Regions from separate parts of the Pseudoalteromonas sp. SG43-1 genome, predicted to be linked through region 1. Evidence: predicted binding sites of a transcription regulator. Region 1 holds the regulator's gene; each other region holds the start of a gene.

Evidence for each region. The regulator FliA, encoded in region 1, starts transcription of late flagellar genes. The targets are predictions, from matches to a motif close to CTAAAGNTNNNNNNNNNNNNGCCGATA.
Region 2: a site for FliA is predicted at 2,102-2,128, ahead of pomA (flagellar motor protein PomA). Genes of this name have one in related genera too.
Region 3: a site for FliA is predicted at 3,396-3,422, ahead of H5159_RS16035 (VC2046/SO_2500 family protein). Genes of this name have one in related genera too.

The regions. Positions count from the first base shown of each region.
Region 1 covers NZ_JACJFD010000007.1:48,204-55,165, forward strand. Annotated here, with positions in the region: gene flhA (flagellar biosynthesis protein FlhA) at 1-1,399, shown strand, start outside; gene flhF (flagellar biosynthesis protein FlhF) at 1,421-2,902, shown strand; gene H5159_RS07375 (MinD/ParA family protein) at 2,895-3,755, shown strand; gene H5159_RS07380 (RNA polymerase sigma factor FliA) at 3,782-4,492, shown strand; gene cheY (chemotaxis response regulator CheY) at 4,533-4,916, shown strand; gene H5159_RS07390 (protein phosphatase CheZ) at 4,934-5,707, shown strand; gene H5159_RS07395 (chemotaxis protein CheA) at 5,723-6,962, shown strand, end outside.
Region 2 covers NZ_JACJFD010000034.1:5,313-12,274, forward strand. Annotated here, with positions in the region: gene H5159_RS18590 (hypothetical protein) at 1-139, opposite strand, end outside; gene H5159_RS18595 (flagellar motor protein MotB) at 352-1,272, opposite strand; gene pomA (flagellar motor protein PomA) at 1,275-2,042, opposite strand; gene H5159_RS18605 (exodeoxyribonuclease VII small subunit) at 2,364-2,606, shown strand; gene ispA ((2E,6E)-farnesyl diphosphate synthase) at 2,609-3,496, shown strand; gene dxs (1-deoxy-D-xylulose-5-phosphate synthase) at 3,602-5,464, shown strand; gene H5159_RS18620 (hypothetical protein) at 5,665-6,962, shown strand, end outside.
Region 3 covers NZ_JACJFD010000025.1:32,795-39,756, reverse strand. Annotated here, with positions in the region: gene H5159_RS16055 (MHYT domain-containing protein) at 1-2,047, opposite strand, end outside; gene H5159_RS16050 (M48 family metallopeptidase) at 2,364-3,062, shown strand; tRNA gene H5159_RS16045 (tRNA-Tyr) at 3,126-3,210, opposite strand; tRNA gene H5159_RS16040 (tRNA-Tyr) at 3,260-3,344, opposite strand; gene H5159_RS16035 (VC2046/SO_2500 family protein) at 3,457-3,984, shown strand; gene H5159_RS16030 (DUF6172 family protein) at 4,164-4,466, shown strand; gene H5159_RS16025 (diguanylate cyclase) at 4,661-5,578, shown strand; gene H5159_RS16020 (YchJ family protein) at 5,653-6,132, opposite strand; gene H5159_RS16015 (SulA-like leucine-rich domain-containing protein) at 6,171-6,605, opposite strand; gene H5159_RS16010 (tetratricopeptide repeat protein) at 6,904-6,962, opposite strand, start outside.

The DNA.
Region 1 (6,962 bases):
GGAAGTATATACATTACTTACCATTGGCGATGGCTTAGTTGCTCAACTCCCTTCTTTACTGCTTTCAATTGGTACCGCGATTGTTGTAACACGCCAAAATGAGTCGCTCAATATGGGGGACCAATTTAAGAAACAACTAGGCAACGAAAAGTCACTCTTTATTGCATCTGGTATTTTGATCATCATGGGCTTAGTGCCTGGTATGCCGCATATTGCTTTTTTAAGTTTAGGTGCGTTACTGGGTTACTTAGCTTACTACACACAGCAAAGTAAATTAAAAGCTGCTGCGGCAGAAGCTGAAGAGGCCGCTAATGGCGGAAGCGTTGCAACGGGTGTTGCTAATAAACAAGAACAAAAAGAACTAGGCTGGGATGACGTTCAGCAGGTTGATGTAATTGGCTTAGAAGTCGGTTATAGATTAATTCCGTTAGTGGACCAATCACAAGGTGGTGAGCTACTTAATCGTATTAAGGGGGTGCGTAAAAAGCTTTCTCAAGAGCTTGGTTTTTTAGTGCCGCCGGTACATATACGCGACAACTTAGAGCTTGACCCTAACGCTTACAGAATAACACTAATGGGGGTTTCAACCGGTGAAAGCGAGCTTAAGCATGGCGACGAGCTAGCGATTAACCCAGGACAAGTATTTGGTCCAATTAAAGGGGTTGAAACAAAAGATCCTGCGTTTGGCCTTGATGCCGTATGGATCAAGCCTGATCAAAAAGATGAAGCACAATCACTAGGTTATACCGTTGTAGATTCAGCTACGGTAGTTGCCACTCATATTAGCCAGTTATTAACTAACAGTGCAGCGTTATTACTAGGGCATGAAGAAGTTCAAAACCTACTTGATATGCTTGCTAAAAGCCATCCTCGCTTAGTGGAAGGACTAGTACCTGATGTATTGCCATTAACTGCTATTGTAAAAGTACTACAAAATTTATTAAATGAAGGCGTGGCTATTCGCGATATGCGCTCAATTGTTCAAACCCTTGTTGAGTATGGCCCACGTAGTCAAGACCCTGATGTATTAACGGCTGCAGTGCGTATTTCACTGCGTAGATTAATTGTTCAAGATGCGGTGGGAATGTCATCAGAAATCCCTGTCATAACCTTGGCGCCTGAGTTGGAACAGATGTTGCATCAGTCATTACAAAATGCAGGCGATGAAGGTGCCGGTATTGAGCCAGGACTTGCAGAGCGACTTCAAGTGTCATTGACACAAGCGCATCAAAATCAAGAAATGGCCGGCGAACCTTCTATATTGCTAACGTCAGGAATGTTACGCACTGTGTTATCTCGTTTTGTTAAGTACACCATTCCAGGATTGAGAGTGATGTCTTATCAAGAGGTACCAGACGAAAGACAGATCAAAATTGTAAGCTCGGTAGGCCAACAATAAGATTTTAACAGGGGTTGAATCATGAAAATTAAACGTTTTTTTGCTAAAGATATGCGCACAGCACTTAAAGAAGTTAAAGATGAGTTAGGTGTTGATGCGGTTATTATGTCAAATAAAAAACTGGCTAACGGTGTAGAAATTGTAGCGGCAGTTGATTATGACAAAGCAGCCCCTAAAGTAGCAGCGCAACCACAACGCCCTGCAGAGCCGCGTACTCAGGCGCCACAACAAAGCATGCATAACTTTGTAAAACCAGAGCCACAGCGTGCCAAGCCTGAGCCTCAAGCAAAAGTTGCTGACAGCCTACAAGCATTATTAGAGCGTCAATCACCGCGTCCTCGTTCTCCTGAGCTTGCATCGATGTTTTCACAATCGGGTATTGATACTACTGATAACTATCAAGAACCTGATATGGGGCAGCGTACTAAAAATATGTTTGCTCCTGAAGTTGCTGCGCCAGTTCGTCCACAAACTCAAGCGGATAGCTTAGGTTTTGATGATTTAGACCGCGACTTTGATGATTTAGATAGCCCAGTAACCACTCGCCAACAAGCACCTAATAATGAAAGCGAAGAAATGACAACAATGCGTGAAGAAATGAACGCAATCCGTCAATTATTAGAACACCAAGTATCAGGCTTGATGCAGCAAGATATGGCGCGTCGCGATCCAACACGCGCTTGTATGGTTGACCGTTTAGTCGGTATGGGTATCGATAAAGAAGTAGCACAGCAAATGGCATGTTTTGTACCTGATGATGTGTCTCGTAAGCAAGGTTGGAAAGCATTGTTAACTATGGTCGAAGATCAAATGCAAACAACCAATAATGAAATACTTCGCCAAGGTGGTGTATATGCGTTAGTGGGTCCAACAGGTGTGGGTAAAACAACGACTGTTGCTAAGCTTGCAGCTCTAGGCGCACAAAAATATGGTGCCGATAAAGTGGCGTTAATAACCACTGATACATACAGAATTGGTGCTTATGAACAACTTGCAACATATGGTCGTATTATTGGTTGTGGTGTTAAGCAAGTTAAAGATGCTAATGAATTAGCTGAAGTTTTATATCATTTACGAAATAAACGTCTAGTATTAATTGACACAGCAGGTATGAGCCAGCGAGATTTACGTTTAACTGAGCAATTAAACACGTTAATGCGTAACCAACGTGTAGATATTCGCAGCTACTTAGTACTTAGCGCGACAGCACAAATTAATGTATTGCAAGAAACTGTACGTCACTTTAAAAAAGTACAGTTAAGTGGCTGTATTTTCACTAAGTTAGACGAATCATTAAGTTTGGGTGAGATTATTAGTATTGCGATTCAAAATCGCCTTCCAATAGGGTATCTTACTAATGGTCAACGAGTACCAGAGGATATTCGTGTTGCAAATGCTGAGAAACTAGTTAAAAAGGCTGAGCAATTATATTTAAAAAGAACAAAAGAACAACATTCAAGGCACCAAGCAGTGGCGCCAAGCACAGTAGGGATGTATGATTAACACAGTATTAGATCAAGCAAGCGGCCTGCGCAAAATGAGTCAAAACAATAACAACGGCGTAAAAGTTATCGCTGTAACCGGTGGTAAAGGTGGAGTAGGGAAAACAAATGTTTCTCTAAATACAGCTATTGCACTTGGGCAGCAAGGTAATCGAGTATTAGTGCTGGATGCTGACTTGGGTTTAGCAAACTGTGATGTGATGCTTGGTTTACGTGTAGAGCGTAACTTGTCACATGTCTTGTCTGGTGAATGTGAGCTTGATGAAATTTTAGTTGAAGGCCCTGCAGGAATTAAAATTGTACCCGCTACATCGGGTTCGCAAAGTATGGTTGAATTATCACCATCTGAGCATGCTGGGCTAATTCGTGCGTTTAGCGAATTGAATACCGAATTTGATATTTTAATTGTAGATACAGCTGCTGGTATTTCAGACATGGTACTGAGCTTCTCGCGTGCAGCGCAAGATGTAATGGTTGTTGTATGCGATGAGCCGACATCAATCACCGACGCTTACGCACTTATTAAAGTATTAAGTCGTGAGCACGGCGTTTATAAATTTAAAATTGTTGCCAATATGGTGCGCAGTATGCGTGAAGGCACTGAATTGTTTGCAAAGCTATCTAAAGTTACCGACCGCTTTTTAGATGTATCAATGGAGCTAGTAGCAACGGTTCCTTATGATGAAAATATGCGCAAAGCAACACGTCGTCAAAAAGTAATAGTAGAGCTCTTTCCAAATTCGCCAGCCGCTCTTGCGTTTAAAACGCTGGCAACAAAAGCAGTTAAATGGCCAATACCCAACCAACCATCTGGGCATTTAGAGTTTTTCATTGAGAAACTAGTAAACGGTTAATTATGACAACACTGGTGAATAGAGCTATGGGATATCAATCAACACAAAATTTAAATGTGATTGTTGAGAAGCATGCATCACTTGTTAAAAAAGTGGCATGTCATCTAATTGCTCGATTACCACCTAGCGTTCAACTTGATGATTTAATTCAATCAGGAATGATAGGCTTAATAGAAGCTTCGAAAAACTTTGATGCAACAAAAGGCGCAAGCTTTGAAACTTTTGCAGGTATTCGTATTCGCGGTGCTATGCTTGATGAAATGCGCCGTGGTGATTGGGCTCCTCGTTCAGTTCACCGTAAAAACAGGCAAGTTGCAGAAGCAATTACTGAGCTCGAAAGTAGTCTGAACCGCGAACCAACGGACATAGAAGTTGCTGAAAAACTTGAAATTTCGCTCAATGAGTACCATCATATTTTAAATGATGCGAATACGAGTAAAATATTAGGCATTGAAGACCTTGGTGTAGATGAGGATGTTATTACTCCTGTAGGCCAAGATTTAGCACAAGATAAACCTTTTAATAATGTTAAAAATGATAGGTTTAATGAGTCTTTGCTAAGTGCAATTAAGTCATTACCAGAGCGTGATGCAATGGTGCTTTCTTTGTACTACAACGATGAAATGAATTTAAAAGAAATAGGACATATACTCGATGTAAGTGAATCGCGTGTAAGTCAGATACATGGTCAGGCGATGATTAAGCTTAAAGCTAAAATCAATGACTGGATAAATTAGTAGTAAGTAAACAAAGGTTAATACCTCACTGGGGGATGTTTTGGATAAAAACATGAAAATTCTTGTAGTTGATGATTTTTCAACAATGAGACGCATTATAAAAAACCTGTTACGTGACTTAGGTTTCACTAACGTTCAAGAAGCTGATGATGGGTCTACAGCTTTGCCTATGTTGCAAAATCAAGTGTTTGATTTTGTAGTTACGGATTGGAATATGCCTGGAATGCAGGGTATTGATCTTTTAAGAGCAATACGTGCAGACGATAAGTTAAAACATATCCCTGTATTAATGGTAACGGCAGAGGCTAAAAAAGAACAAATAATAGCTGCAGCGCAAGCTGGTGTTAATGGTTATATTGTTAAGCCATTTACGGCTGGAACATTAAAAACTAAATTAGAAAAAGTATTTGAACGCTTAGGCTAATGATGGGGGAGAGGCTTATGCCAGCACCAGCTGCGCCTCAAATAACGTTAGAACAAGCTCGTCAGCTCGTTGTTTTTTTAGAAAATGATGAGCAAGACAAAGCAAATCAGTTGATTTTAGAGGCTGCATCTAAAGAGCAGTCTGAATTATTTGCTGAAGTTGGAAAGTTGACTCGTCAACTGCACGAAGCCCTTAAAAGTTTTGAGCTTGATACTCGCTTAACTGATATAACGACAGATGCGATTCCAGATGCTAAAAAGCGGCTTAATTATGTTATAGAAATGACAGAAAATGCGGCTAATAAAACAATGGATGCAGTGGAGGCCAGTTTACCTATAGCCCAACAGTTAGCGGACGAAATATCTCATATTAAACCGACATGGGATCGTTTAATGAGCCGCGAGATTGAGCTTGGTGAGTTTAAGCAACTTTGCCATAGCATCGATAAGTTTATGAACAACTCTCATCATAAGACTGATGAGCTTCAAAACTTAATGACAAATGTATTAATGGCTCAAGACTATCAAGACTTAACAGGTCAAGTTATTCGCCGTGTTATCGAACTTGTTAGGGAAGTAGAAGAAAGTTTACTGCATCTTTTAACTGCGTTTGCTGAACAAGACGACAGTAACAGCACCGCGAATAAAGTAGAACAACAAAAAATAAAAGAACCAGTTGCCACACAAACTTTAGCAGGTCCTGAAGGCCCTATTATTGATAAAGAATCGCGTAATGATGTTGTATCTGATCAAGATGAAGTTGATGATCTTTTATCAAGTTTGGGCTTCTAAGAGGAGAGTAACTGCATGTTTGAAGTCGATGAAGATATTTTACAAGACTTTCTTGTAGAGGCTGGAGAAATCCTAGAGCTTTTATCTGAACAGTTAGTTGAGCTGGAAAATAATCCAGAAGATACCGAGTTACTAAACGCTATATTTAGAGGTTTTCACACTGTAAAAGGTGGTGCAGGCTTTTTAGCTATGACAGAACTTGTTGATGCTTGTCACGGTGCTGAAAACGTATTTGATTTACTACGTCAAGGCGTGCGAACAGTCAACTCAGAGTTAATGGATGTTATTTTACAAGCACTAGACACCATTAATGAGATGTTTGCGACTATCCAAAACAGAGACAAGCCTGAACCTGCAGATCCTGAATTACTTCATACTCTTCATATCTTAGGTCTACCTCCAACAGAAGCCGAAGCCACTGAAGCCTCTTCACAAACAGAGGTTGAACAACCTCATAATGAAGTGGTGGATACACCGGTAGCTGATGATGAAGATCCGTTTGCATTTGATGAACTATTTAGCGGAGCGCCTTCGGTTAGCGATGCTGAAATAGATGAAATCACTGAAGACGAATTTGAAAGCTTACTTGATGAGCTGCACGGTAAAGGACAAGGTCCTGCAGTTGAAAAACCAGTAGCAAGTAGTAGTGATTTTAGTGGTGATATTACTGATGATGAATTTGACAGCTTATTAGACGAGTTACATGGTGTTGGCAGTTTTGGTGAAGTTACGAGCAAACCTGAACAAAATGATGCCAATAAAACACCTGTAGAATCTGCTATACCAGCTGTAAATACAGTTAATTCATCAGATGATGAAATTAGTGATGACGAATTTGAAGCGCTTCTTGATGAACTTCATGGTAAAGGCACTGCTCCTAAATCGATAGAAAGTGCGCCAGCTGCAAAACAACCTGAACCTGTTTCACCGCCAGCTAAACAAGTGAGTGAACCAGTAAAAAAAGCTGAGCCAGCTAAAGCTCCTACTCCAAAACCAGTTGAAAAAGCGCCAGAGAAGCCAGTAGCTAAAGTACCACCAGCAGCAGCTCCAAAAAAATCAGCGCCACCAGCAGCAGAGACCACTGTTCGCGTAGATACAAAACGACTCGATCAAATTATGAATATGGTTGGTGAGTTAGTTCTTGTACGAAATCGTTTGGTTAGTTTAGCGACTAACTCAGACAGTGAAGCGATGGGTAAAGCAATCTCTAACTTAGATGTAGTGACTGCGGATATTCAAGGTGCGGTTATGCAAA
Region 2 (6,962 bases), on a different contig from region 1:
GGAAAAAAGCTGCGGTAAGTAATACGAATCGAAAGGCTAGGCGATCTTTAAATACAAAAAATATAAAAATAGCCGGACTTAGCATTAAAACCCAGCTTTTGCTTAAAATACTAACAATATATAAAAACCATTCAGGCAAAATACTCTGCCCTATTTTGTTTTTTTATCGTCATCAGTACCATCACCATTACCCGGCATGTCGCAATATTTATTGATTATTTTCACAGGCACTCCATTACATATGTTAAGGAAATGTACTGTAAGCTAAAATGACGAAATTGCCAAGATACTTAAGGCAATCAAGTACCTTAAATCAAAACAAACATAGTGAAATATAACACAAGCAATAACTTAGCGCACATCAATAGGAGCAGACTCTTTAGCCTTACCTTGCAGGATTGATATTTCTACTCGACGGTTTCTTCGGCGATCTTCATTTGAATCGTTTGGAACAAGTGGACGAGTATCAGCTCGCCCCACTACCATCATGCGGTTTTTATCAAACCCTTGCACCGTTTGCAGCTCGCTTGCTACAGCTACAGCTCGCTTTGACGATAAGTCCCAATTATTAATATATAGCTCATTCGATACCTGAAAATCGTCGGTATGGCCAGATACAGTTATTTCGCCAGGTACATCTTTTAACAGTACACCAATATCTTGAATTATGGGTTTAAACTTAGGTTGTAAAAATGCACTACCCGAAGGAAATGAACCATTCTCTCTAATACGAATAATTATTTGCTGCCCTAAAGATTCAAGCTCAATTGCACCATCTATTATTTGCTTTTCAAGCTGCTGCGCGATTTTTTTAACGAGCTCGTTAGTTTGTTCCTGATCGGCCGCTGAAGTTGCTTGCTCTGACGATTGCTCTTGAGAAGTACTACGAGATTCGCCACCACGTTTATCCCCGCGTTGTTCTTGCCTGCCGCCAGCTGAGCTTTCATCTCCAGCCTGAAACTCTAACATTTGTTGAGTCATTTCTACTGTTTGTTGCTGAATGGTTTCTATTGGGGTTGGCTCTGGTTTGCCTGGGGTAAACTCCATAGCAATAACAGAGGTACCTTTAGGGATATCTTTTACTTCAATTTTATTCTGCACACCAAAAGCAAACTTCATAGAGCCCGCAATTTGTTTAAACTTAAGTACATCCATTTCTGAAAACGCAAGCAAGAGTACAAAAAAGCACATTAACAGTGACATTAAATCGGCAAACGTTCCCATCCATGCTGGTAGGCCTGGTGGTGGGCATTTGCACTCTTGATCAGACATAATTACTCCTCGGTATCTACTTTGCGTTTAGATTCAGCTAAGTAATTTTTCAAAATACCTTCGATAACTTTTGGATTTTGGCCATCTTGTATACCTAAAATAGCATCTAAAATTAAACGCTGATTCATAGCTTCTTCGTCTTTACGCAGTTCAAGTTTTACCTGAATAGGAATTGCCACAACATTGGCTAAAAACGCACCATATAAAGTTGTTAAAAGCGCTACCGCCATTGCCGGGCCAATTGCTTTTGGGTCATCCATGTTAGATAACATTGCAACTAAGCCAATTAGAGTACCAATCATTCCCATTGCTGGTGCAATATCGGCTAATGACTTAAATAAGCCTGCGCCCATTTCATGTCGAGTAGTGGTTAAAGAGATATCTTTTTGAAGTGTGGCGCGAACAACATCTGCGTCATGGCCATCAACAAGCATGTCGACGCCTTTGCGCATAAATGGATTTGGGATTTCAGCTTCTTCGAGTGCTAAAAACCCCCCTTTACGAGCTGAATCAGCAAGTTCTACTGCTTTTTCAATAAGCTCTTCTGGCGTTTCAATTTTAAACATAAACGCTTTAGCAACAACTTTACCTATACCCAAAAACTGCGACATGGTGAAATTTGATAAAACAATGAAAAGTGAACCACCAAATACAATTACACTAGAAGGAGCATCGGCAAACATAGCCATTTCACCGCTACTACTCATAAACATAGACATGACAATTAAGCCAATTGCGCCTAGGATCCCGATTATGGTTGCTAAATCCACATTTCCTCCAGAAGTTTCATGCTTAATGGCCTTATCATAAACTTTTATTATTAACTGCTTATCGGCAACATATTGAATTGCTTAAGCCATTTTTATAAATAAACATAAAAAGCAGCCTTTAGCACTATTTTAGATCAAGTTATAAGGGCTACCTAATTATCAATTGATTTATTAAACTAACAGACCGCTATTAAGGCTTTATTAATACACTTGAAATATAATTTAACGTTATAAAGGTAAAAAACCTATATCATCCTTTGACCTAGTTTAGCATTCCCCCTAAAATTGACCCCTAAATTTATTATGTAAGCTGAAATAAAGATGGCGACTAAAAAACCTGAAAACTTAAGTTTCGAACAAGCACTAGAAGAATTATCTACAATCGTTAGTGACATGGAACAAGGTGACTTATCGCTTGAGCAATCGTTAAAGCAATTTGAGCGTGGAATTGCATTAGCAAGTGCTTCATCAGGTAAATTACAGCAAGCAGAACAAAAAGTATCAATTTTGATGGGGAATGGCGAAAAGTCAGTTCTTACGAATTTTGATAATGATATGGAATAGCTGTGAGCATAAATAATTATATCGAACGTGCTCAAAAAGATGTAGTAGCGACCTTACAACAGCATTTTAAACAGTCTCTCGATACTGAAGAAACAGTCAAGAACGCCACCCAGTATGGATTATTTAATGGCGGTAAAAGATTACGTCCATTTTTAGTTTATGCCACAGGTAAAATGCTCGGTGCAAACCAGCAAGACTTACATGTACTTGCAGCTGCAATTGAGTGTATCCATAGCTATTCGCTAGTTCATGATGATTTGCCCGCTATGGACGATGACGACTTACGCCGTGGCCGCCCTACTTGCCACATAGAATTTGGCGAGGCAAATGCAATTTTAGCCGGTGATGCCCTACAAACACTCGCCTTTGAGCTTATTGCGAATCACAAATTTACATGCTCGTCGCAAACACAAGTAAAAATGATTGCTACGCTTGCCAACGCATCAGGCCTTGAGGGCATGGTAGGCGGACAAGGTCTTGACATAGCAGCAACAGATAAAGTAATTACCGTACAAGAGCTTGAGCGAATACATAAGCTAAAAACCGGAGCTTTAATTAATTGTGCAATTACACTTGGTGCACTGTGCAGTGAAAAGGCAGATCAACAAACCTTAGAAAATTTAAGCATTTTTGGGTATGCTATAGGGCTGGCGTTTCAAGTACACGACGACATTTTAGATGTTGAAGGCGATACGGTTACTTTAGGTAAACCACAAGGCTCCGATATTGCCGCGAATAAAGCGACATATCCGGCGTTATTAGGTATGCTAGGCGCTAAAGAAAAGGCGCAAAATTTAATACAACAAGCCCATGAAGCGTTGGCAAATATAGATGCTGACACAACACTTCTTGCGTCGCTAGCAAATTACCTAATTGAGCGTGACCACTAATTTTTGCTCATACGTATTGCAATTAGCACTGACATTATTACTCAACATTAATTATTCGTAAAAGCTTTGAATGAATTAATGTTAGCGAAGGATATATATAAAACCATGACACTTGATAGTAGCAAGTATCCATTACTTAATTTGGTTGACGAGCCAGCCCAATTGCGTGACTTAGCGCAAGACAAACTCCCTGCATTTAGCAATGAGCTGCGCGATTATTTACTCAACTCAGTATCGCAAAGTAGCGGTCATCTAGCGTCTGGTTTAGGGACGGTTGAACTAACCGTTGCGCTACATTATGTTTATAACACTCCAGACGATCGCCTAGTTTGGGATGTGGGTCACCAAGCTTATCCACATAAAATCCTTACAGGTCGTCGCGACCAAATGCACACTATTCGCCAAAAAGACGGTTTGCACCCTTTTCCTTTTCGCGATGAAAGCCAATACGATACGTTTAGCGTAGGTCATTCAAGCACCTCTATTTCAGCTGCCTTAGGTATGTCTATTGCCGCCCAAAAAGAAGGCAAAGGTCGAAAATCTGTAGCCATTATTGGTGACGGAGCTATCACCGCAGGCATGGCATTTGAAGCGATGAATCATTTAGGCGATGTAAAATCAGACATGCTTATTATTTTAAATGATAACGAAATGTCGATTTCAGAAAATGTTGGCGCATTAACAAATCACTTTGCCCGAATTTTATCAGGTAGCTTTTATACTAACATTCGTGAAGGCAGTAAAAAGTTACTCTCAGGTGTGCCTCCGGTAAAGCAACTTGCCAGTAAAATGGAAGAGCACATTAAGGGCATGATGATCCCGGGGACCTTCTTTGAAGAATTAGGCCTAAATTACATAGGCCCAATTGATGGTCACGATGTAAACATGCTTGTAGATACATTGCGTAATATGCGTAATTTAAAAGGCCCACAGCTTTTACATATAAAAACGCAAAAAGGTAAGGGCTACAAACCGGCTGAAGCCGATCCTATTGGCTACCATGGTGTACCAAAATTCGATCCGAGCACAACTAGCCTGCCTAAATCTAAACCTAGCGCTGCTACTTTTTCAAAAGTTTTCGGCGATTGGTTATGCGACATGGCAAAGCAAGACAGCAAGTTAATGGCTATTACGCCAGCAATGCGCGAAGGCTCTGGCATGGTACGTTTTTCTAAAGAGTTTCCAGATCAATACTTTGATGTGGCCATTGCAGAGCAGCATGCTGTTACTTTAGCAGCTGGTTTTGCTTGTGAAGGTTTAAAACCTGTTGTTGCTATTTACTCGAGCTTTTTACAACGTGCGTATGACCAATTAATACATGATGTTGCACTGCAAAACTTACCTGTATTATTTGCCATTGACCGCGCTGGTATTGTTGGAGCCGATGGTGAAACTCACCAAGGTGCGTACGATTTAAGCTTTATGCGCTGTATTCCAAATATGGTAATTATGGCACCAAGCGACACCAACGAATGCCGCCAAATGCTATACACCGGTTATAAAGAAAACTGCCCTGTTGCAGTTCGTTACCCTCGAGGTAGCGCAGGTACTGCAGACATTGAAAGCACTATGCAACTGCTTGAAATAGGTAAGGCAGATACAATTAAGAAAGGCAGTAAAATTGCCATTTTATCGTTCGGTACATTACTTGAAAACGCCCAGCTTGCAGCTAACGAATTAGATGCAACGCTTGTTAATATGCGTTTTATTAAACCACTTGATACTGCACTTTTAAATGAGCTTGCTACTAGCCACGATACCTTTGTTACGCTTGAAGATAACGCGATTGCTGGCGGTGCCGGCTCTGCAGTTAATGAATACTTGGCAACGCAAAAAGCTGATATTAATATCCTTAACTTAGGTATTCCTGATGAGTTTATTAAACACGGCACGCAAGATGAAATGCACGATGAAATGGGATTAGGCGAGCAAGGAATATTAAACGCTATTAAGGCGTTTATCGCTTAAGCTATTTACTTAGTTTATTAAAAAGGAGCCTCAAGGCTCCTTTTTTTGTTTTTAATTTTAACTTTTTTGCATCCAGTTTCATTTTATAGCCGTTATTGATATGAGGTTAACATGTAAATAATCGGTGCCGCTTAGTCTATGCCTTATGAGCAAGCGCGTTATTTACCTACATTTGATGGAATATTTAAAAGGTAAAAATGATGAATAAAGCTAATTTAACAACTCATTCAACACAAAAAAACACACTTAAACACACGCTTAGTTTTTCAGCTTTAACACTTGCAGTATTAATCGGCATTACAGGCTGTAGCTCAGACGATGGTGAAAACGGCGTAGATGGTATTGCAGGCACCGATGGACAAAACGGTACCGACGGTACAAATGGCAATCCTGGTTTTGCATCAGCCACATTAATTTTGGCAAACAATGGCGAGAGCAATACAGGCACTATCGATTTAATTAACCAAAACGCCTCTAAACTAAAAACCTTTAATACAACAGCTAACGAAGGCGTTGCATTTGATAGCTTAGGTAATTTATTGCAAGCAAGCGACAGCGAAAATGGCAGTATTAAAACTATTTGCCAGCTTGCAAATCGTAGTGACGGCGCAACCTATACAGCTAATACAGATCGCGAAATAACAGGTACTAACACAACACTGGTAAACCCTAAAGGAATAGCTGTAGCACAAAAGAGTGGCCTTGTTTTTATTGCTGACTTTGGCGCTATGCAAGTAACGACTTTTGGCGCTACAGCCGCGGGCGATGCAGCGCCTTTAGGCACAACTATTACAGAAGCGGCGCCGTGGGATGTTGATTATGATGAATCTAACGACCGCCTTTATGTAGCACTAACAAATGGTGATGTAGCCGTTTATGATAATTTTGTTGGTGGTGAATTTGCCGCAATGCCAAGCCGCACAATTACTCCAAGTAATAATGATGGTACGCAAATATCTGTAAATATTCACGGCATTGTTTATGACTCAAATACTAATAAACTTGTTTTGTCTGATGTAGGCAGTGCCTCAGATGCAACCGATGGTTCGTTATTTGTAATTTATAATGCTTCAACTGCAGAGGGCTTAGTAAGCGTTGCACGAAGTATTGCCGGTCCAGCAACAATGCTTGGTAACCCAGTTGATATTAGCCTTGAAGGTAGTGACTTACGTGTAGCTGAAAAATCAAATGATGCTGTTCTTGTGTTCAGCAATATATTTTCAGGTGAGAGCGGCGATATCACTCCTGATTTAGTTACCTCAACAATTAAACCTGAGTCAATTACTAAACTGGGTATACAAAATGAGATGGCTGATATTTCAGATAGTGATACCGCTAATATGGCGCTGCTAGGTGTTGCTGTAAGTAGTAATCCGGGCACTGCAGGTGAAACAACTGGGCAAATTAGTCGATTAAGTTCACAACTTAACACTGAAATTGGCAACTATAATGCAAGTCAAACTATCGAAAGTGTAACTTTTGATAAAGCGGGTAATAG
Region 3 (6,962 bases), on a different contig from region 1:
GTGTCATGCCAACGGTGACCGTAACAGAGCCTTTTTCGGTGAACTTAATCGCGTTACCAATTAGATTAGTGAGTACTTGTCTGAGTCGATCTGGGTCGCCGTAGTACGTAGAACTTACTGATTCTTTAATATGGAGTTTAAGTTCTAAATCTTTCTTTTTAGCTTCTAGCCAAAAAGTAGAAATAATACTGTCTATCACTGGTTTTAAGCTAAAGTGGACTGGCTCAATGGTGAGCTTACCGCGTTCTAGTTTTGCAGAATCAAGAATTTCATTTAACAATCTTAGCAATGAACGCGCTGCATTATTTACGGTAACCAAGTGCTTTTGTTGTTCTTGATCAAGTGGGGTGTCCATTAATAGATCGCTAAAACCTATTATAGAATTCATTGGGGTGCGTATTTCATGGCTCATATTAGCCATAAAAGATTGCTTTGCATGAGCAGCTTCTTCAGCTTTAAATTTAGCTTGCTCTAGTTTTTCTTCATATTCTTTGCGTTCAGTAATATCGACTAAAACACCATCAATCCACTTTGGGTTGCCTTGAGCATCAAAGTCGATACTCCCTTTATCTAACAACCACAAAATTTTGCCATTTCTATGTCTAATTCGGTATTCAATAGAATATTGAGACTTTGCATCAACAGCTTTAGTGACTTCATCAACTATTTGTTTTTGGTCTGATTTCAAGACCAAGTCATTAAACTCGATACAATGCTCTGTAAACTCATTTGGGTTATACCCTGTAAGCTCAATTATATTTGGACTAATAAATAACATAGTCCAGTTGTCATCAAACTTACATCTAAACGCTACTCCGGGCATGTTATCGATAAGAGAGCGGTATTTTTGTTCTTTCTCTTCTAAACTTTGTTGCAAAGCGCGTTGTTCGGTCAAGTCGGTAATAAAGCCAACATATAAAGGGTTATGGCCCGGCTGATTTACTTCGCCTATACCTAAGCGAATAGGAAAAACATGTCCGTTCATGTGTTTTGCATATACATCACGGTTTATGCCTATTATTTTACCTTGATCAACATTGTGAGCATTTAAGAGGTATTCGTCGTGGTGCTTGGCAATGTTATCGTCCATTAGCATTTTTACGTTTTTGCCTTGAACTTGGTTTTCTTGCCAGCCAAAAATTTTACTAGCGGCTTCATTAAAACTTAAAATAATACCAGCATGGTCAATGGTAACAATGCCATCTATAGCGGTACCTAAAATAGCATTTAGACGGGATTCTTTTGCCGACTTCTCCTCAAGTAGCATGCGATAGCGAACCATACCATTTATTACACCAACCACGCTTGTAATCGCGATAGTTGCTGTGGCGACTGCAATGGCGATAAAAGTTAGTCCTGCGGTTGCATTAGCATCATCATAGATTAGTGGCGATGTAGCTACAAAACGTGTAGCGGCCATACCCATGTAGTGCATACCAGCAACAGCACACCCTAAAATAACAGCGCTAATTGAGTTATTTTGAAGAGGTGATAAAGAGGGTAAAAAACGCTCAAGATTAAAGCGACTGTAAAGGGCTATAAAGGAGAGGGCTACAGCAACAATGATTGATAACGCAAAAATCAATGGATCATATCTAAGTAAAGGAGCAAGATCCATTGCAGCCATGCCGCTATAATGCATAGTGCCAATGCCAGCTCCTAGTAACACGGAGCAAATCGACAATACTTTTAGATTCCCTTTACTATTTACTAGCATTGATACAGCGTACTGACATGCTATAAATGCTGGTATAAAAGAAAGGAGAGTGATTGATGGATCATAATCAATATTAGTACACAGTGAAAAGGCAAGCATACCAATAAAGTGCATACTCCAAATACCAGCCGAAAAAACAGTAGCAGCGGTCACATTTGCTAAACGTTGGTAGCTAGGAAATTGAGTTTCTTTTGCGAGCTCTATAAGCCGAATGGTGAAAAAGGCTGCAAAAATAGCAATTAGCAATGACATTGAAACTAATAGAGGATCGTAAACGCCATTAATGATTAAGCTAGGATCTTGGTCTGTGATAAAAAAAGCTGATAACATAATGGCTCAAAATATAATCTTTATTTATCAAGTTTAATCTAATTAATTAATAAATAAACTGTTAATTCAATGAAGTGATTAAAATAACGAATTTATTACTTTTAGTTTTCTTTTATTTATCAGGCATTAGTTTTTTAGTTGGTGTTTTTTATTCTAATGTATTGCCTGTCACAGGACTAAGTTAGATTTATATGGTCATATTTAAGTTTCTATCGAGTAACCTTAATAAAACTAATGAATTGGCTTAACTAAGCGAAAATTACACTTTATTTGGTTTTATTAATTGCTGGTGAATTTTCTCGTAGCAATATCATTAATGAGTATGAAAGTGTTTGAATATCAGTTAAAGAAAAGTATAAAACGTAAAACGGTTGCCATTAAAGTACATAACAAGAAGGTGACTGTATATGCCCCTCAGTTTGTTAGTAATAAACACATTCAAGAATGGCTTTTTGATAAGCAGGTGTGGGTAAATGCTCAATTAACTAAACAGCACAATATTGCTGATAACAGACAGAACCCGCTCAAAGACAAACAAATTTTAATCTTTGATAGCATTGAAAACATAGAATTTAAGCAAGGTACTAAGTCCGAAGTAATAAACAGTAACGACAGCTTGCTTATTACGCACTCTTCGCGCGTTAAAAATACTTCGCAAAAATATCAGCAACTTCTTGAAGAATATTTAAAAGAGCAACTAACTGCATATATAGAAATGCGTTTAGCGTACTTCTGCGCACAAATGGGTGAAGAGTTACCTACGAGTCTAAAAGTAGCTATTTATAAGCGAAAGTGGGGAAGTTGTAACAGTAAGCGAGAGCTAACATTTAATTTGCATTTAATTGGAGCGCCTTATCATGCTATTGATTATGTGATTGTCCACGAGTTAGCGCATTTACGTCACTTAAACCACAGTAAAGCTTTTTGGCAACACGTTGAGCGTTTTTTTCCTAATTATAAAGCATCATCAACATGGCTAAAGAAAAACAGCATGAGTTTACAATGGGTATTTTGAAGTTAACCTGAATATAGGAATATAGGAATATAGGAATATAGGAATATAGGAATAAAAAAGAAGTGGTGGAGGGAGCTGGATTCGAACCAGCGAAGGCTGAGCCGTCAGATTTACAGTCTGATCCCTTTGGCCGCTCGGGAACCCCTCCACACTATTTTTGTTACATTTGGCCCCACTTAACTTAGCGGTAAGAAAAGTGGTGGAGGGAGCTGGATTCGAACCAGCGAAGGCTGAGCCGTCAGATTTACAGTCTGATCCCTTTGGCCGCTCGGGAACCCCTCCAATGCAACGGCGCTGATAATAGCAAATTGCGTATTTAAGTAAAGAAAAAAGCTAAAGAAAATTGAAATAAAGCCGATAAATATCTATCAGTTACCACAATCGACTAAAGACTATGCAATTAGATGATTTGTTAATCACAGAGAGTCAGTTAAACAGTAGGCTCAATAATAGTGTGCATGAAAATCGCCGTGGCGAATTTTCTCTATTATTAGCGATGCTGTCACATGACGCACTCGACTTTAGCCAATTTCATTTACCAAAAACTGAAATAGATAATTTAGTTATAGAAGAAGAGGCATTAAGAAAGCAATTTGGCGCAGGTCCAAAGCAACTTTTAGCCCCTGATGAATACAATATGTTGGTTGGACAGTTTAATGCATCATTAATATCTCAAGAAGGAGAGCGCTGCGGTCTGACAAGTATTAAGTTAAGACAGTGCTTAAAGCCTGAACCACTTGCGATTAGAAATGATGATAAGCATATTCCACTTAATATAATAGATAACTGTGAGCTTGCTGTCAGAAGAAGAATTAAAAGCGAACAAACACAACTTGCTAATCCTCCTATAGATGCAGCTGCTTTTTACGACAGCCTTAATAATGATGCAATACATCAACCACTTCAGCTTATTGCGGTGTGATATATGATTGTAATAATCATCAGTTAATATATGCTTTATAACGGGCCTGCTTTATATATTTGCTAATAATTGATTTAATGAAAAAAAAGCATCCAAAAATTAAATGCAATTGCTATAATGGCGTCAAATGGTATGACATGAAATGCCATTATCATTAAACCAAGGTAATTAGGAACGTAATGAAGAAAACATTCACGCTAAATCACGAGAAAATCAAATACCCTCGTATGGTTGATGCTGCAAAGCACGAAGTGAAAAAATATTTGAAAAGAGAGCGTAATAAAACGCTACCTGAAGATGCTGACTATTGGGCATTTGACTGTAAGTTTGGTAACACAGCTGAAGATGCGCAAGTTGTGCACGTTGCTGAATTAAGTAACCAAATTGGCGAAATTGAAAAGCAAGGTTTGACCTCTTTCTACGTAGAGATTTTAGCTCGACCTGCTCAACGTCAGCAATTAGATTTAGATGATGACGAATAATACTTAACTAAATTAAGTATTCAAAGTTATAAAATGAGCCCAAGTGGCTCATTTTTTGTTTTTATGCAATAAAGATTTACTAAAAAGCATTTTTATTAGTAATCAACTAAGTAGAACTCCTGTTAACTAACATTTGCATAACAAAATGTGATGCTATAGGCTGTTTTTAATTAAAAAAACAAAACATTTTTACTATGCCAATAAATTACTCTGACCATCAATTAAAACTAAGTTTAAAGAATTCTAAAGTACTTATAGTTGACGATCAGTTATTAAGCTTAATCGTATTAAAAAAAATATTATCTGGGCATTTTAATGTGACAACAGCTGGAAGTGGTGAAGAAGCAATTGAAATTTGTAATGTAAATGTACCCGATATAGTCCTACTCGATATTAATATGGGTGGAATGAGTGGTATTGATACATGTTTAAAATTAAAAAATAATACTGAAACACAGGATATCCCAGTTATTTTTGTTACATCCTTTGAAAACGAAGAAGAAGAGTGTTGGGAAGCCGGAGCTGTTGATTTTATTAAAAAGCCGATTATAAAAGAAACACTATTTAGAAGGGTTCGTGCCCATATAACGTTAAAATTACAACACGACTTACTCAATCAAAAAGTATTTTTAGATGATTTAACTAAAGTATTCAATCGCCGTTATTTTGATGCACATTTTTCTAAAATGGAACGAAGCGCCTTACGAGAAAAAGTTGACTATGCACTATTACTCATCGATATAGATTACTTTAAGCAATACAATGATATCTATGGTCATGTGCAGGGGGATACGGTGTTAAACCTAGTAGCACAAACTATTACTAATAGTTTGCAAAGGCCAACCGATTTTGTTGCGCGTTATGGCGGCGAAGAGTTTGTAGTTGTTCTACCGCATACAAGCACTGAAGGTGCAATTTGTGTTGCTGATAAAATTAAACAAAATGTGGCCGATTTAGGAATATTACACAAATATTCAGAATATGATTTTGTGACTATTAGTATTGGCGGTGCAACCCTACAACCATACGTAAATAACAAAAACACGTTGCAGATCGCAGATGAAAAAATGTATGAGTCTAAAATGCAAGGGCGTAACAAAGTGTGTTTTTAAGTTTAGTTAGCTAATAAATCACTCTGCCACTTAAAAACACCTTTTAGGTGATAAATATTAAATAAGATTATTTATTACATGCTATGACATTTTTTGTACTTTTTATTGCTACCGCATGGGCAGTCATCATTTCTGCCTACTTTAATATCTTCAACAGGATATATAGTGCCATCTAAATAACGCCATTGAGTGTTTTCTTTAATAAACTGCGATTTTTCATGAAGCTCACAAAATAAGTTTTGATAAAAATATTGGGCTTTAAATTCTACAGTTCCAGTATCGCCATCATGGCTTGAGTCAATTAAATCAAGATTTATAAATCGACAGCTGTTAGCAAAATCATTGATTTCTTTAACCGGATTCTCAGCTTGTTTTTCTTTTGCGTAGGTTTGATAAACATATTTTGCATTTTTAATAACATAAGCGCTGAATCGTGAGCGCATAAGTTGTTCAGGAGTGTCAGCTTGCTTTACAAATAAGTGGAGCGGCTCGCAGCAATCGGCATAATTGTGCCCACTGCTGCAAAAACATAATGTGGTATTGAATGAAGTCATAATAATAATACAGAATCTAAAACATTAGTTTAACAAGCTTATTGAGCGAGTGGTATCTCTGTGGTTTGAGCGTTTTTAGTAAAACAGTATAGTTTTGTATTCGTTTTACTTAAATCGAACGATAGATTTGTAAGTAGTTGGTTATTAACTATATCGGTCCAGGTAATTACCGCTGCAAAGTTTCCATTATGTAACGCAGAATTTAATACATACTCTAAATTTACTAGGTGCTTCTGTCTAATAACAAGTAATTTGCTTGTATCAATAGAGCATGAGTCAAGTAAAGCTTTGCTAGGTACATGATCTGGCGCAATTAGTAACGTCCATGCATTAGAGCTATTGTATTGGTGTAATACTTTTAAAAGCTCAAAGGTCGCTGAAATTTCATCTTCAATTTGGATCAAATTTACGCAATCGCTTTGCTCGTCTTGTTGGTAACTTTTAACTGTTCTTACGGTAATAGGCTGTAACATAGTTTCACTCACTGGGTTTTTATACAGTATTCATATACAGTAGTTTATACAGTGCTTTCGTGCAAGCATTTTATGCTATTTATTTGTACAGTTATTCAGCCTTTGATCATTATTTTTTATTTTTAAATCTATAATTCTTTATTAATCAAATTGTTATAGGCTTGTTTTTGAGGGGGTTGTTTTAAAATAAATTTTTGAGTAGTGTTTTCATTTGTGGGTTTTATACTGTGTAGGAGTATCTTTGTAACTATATACAGTATTTTTCAACACTGTATACAGTACTTATTACTTAGTTAGTTTATGTGTTTTCACTGGTGCGAGGGATCATATGAGAAAACTGGAGTTGGTGGATTTGTT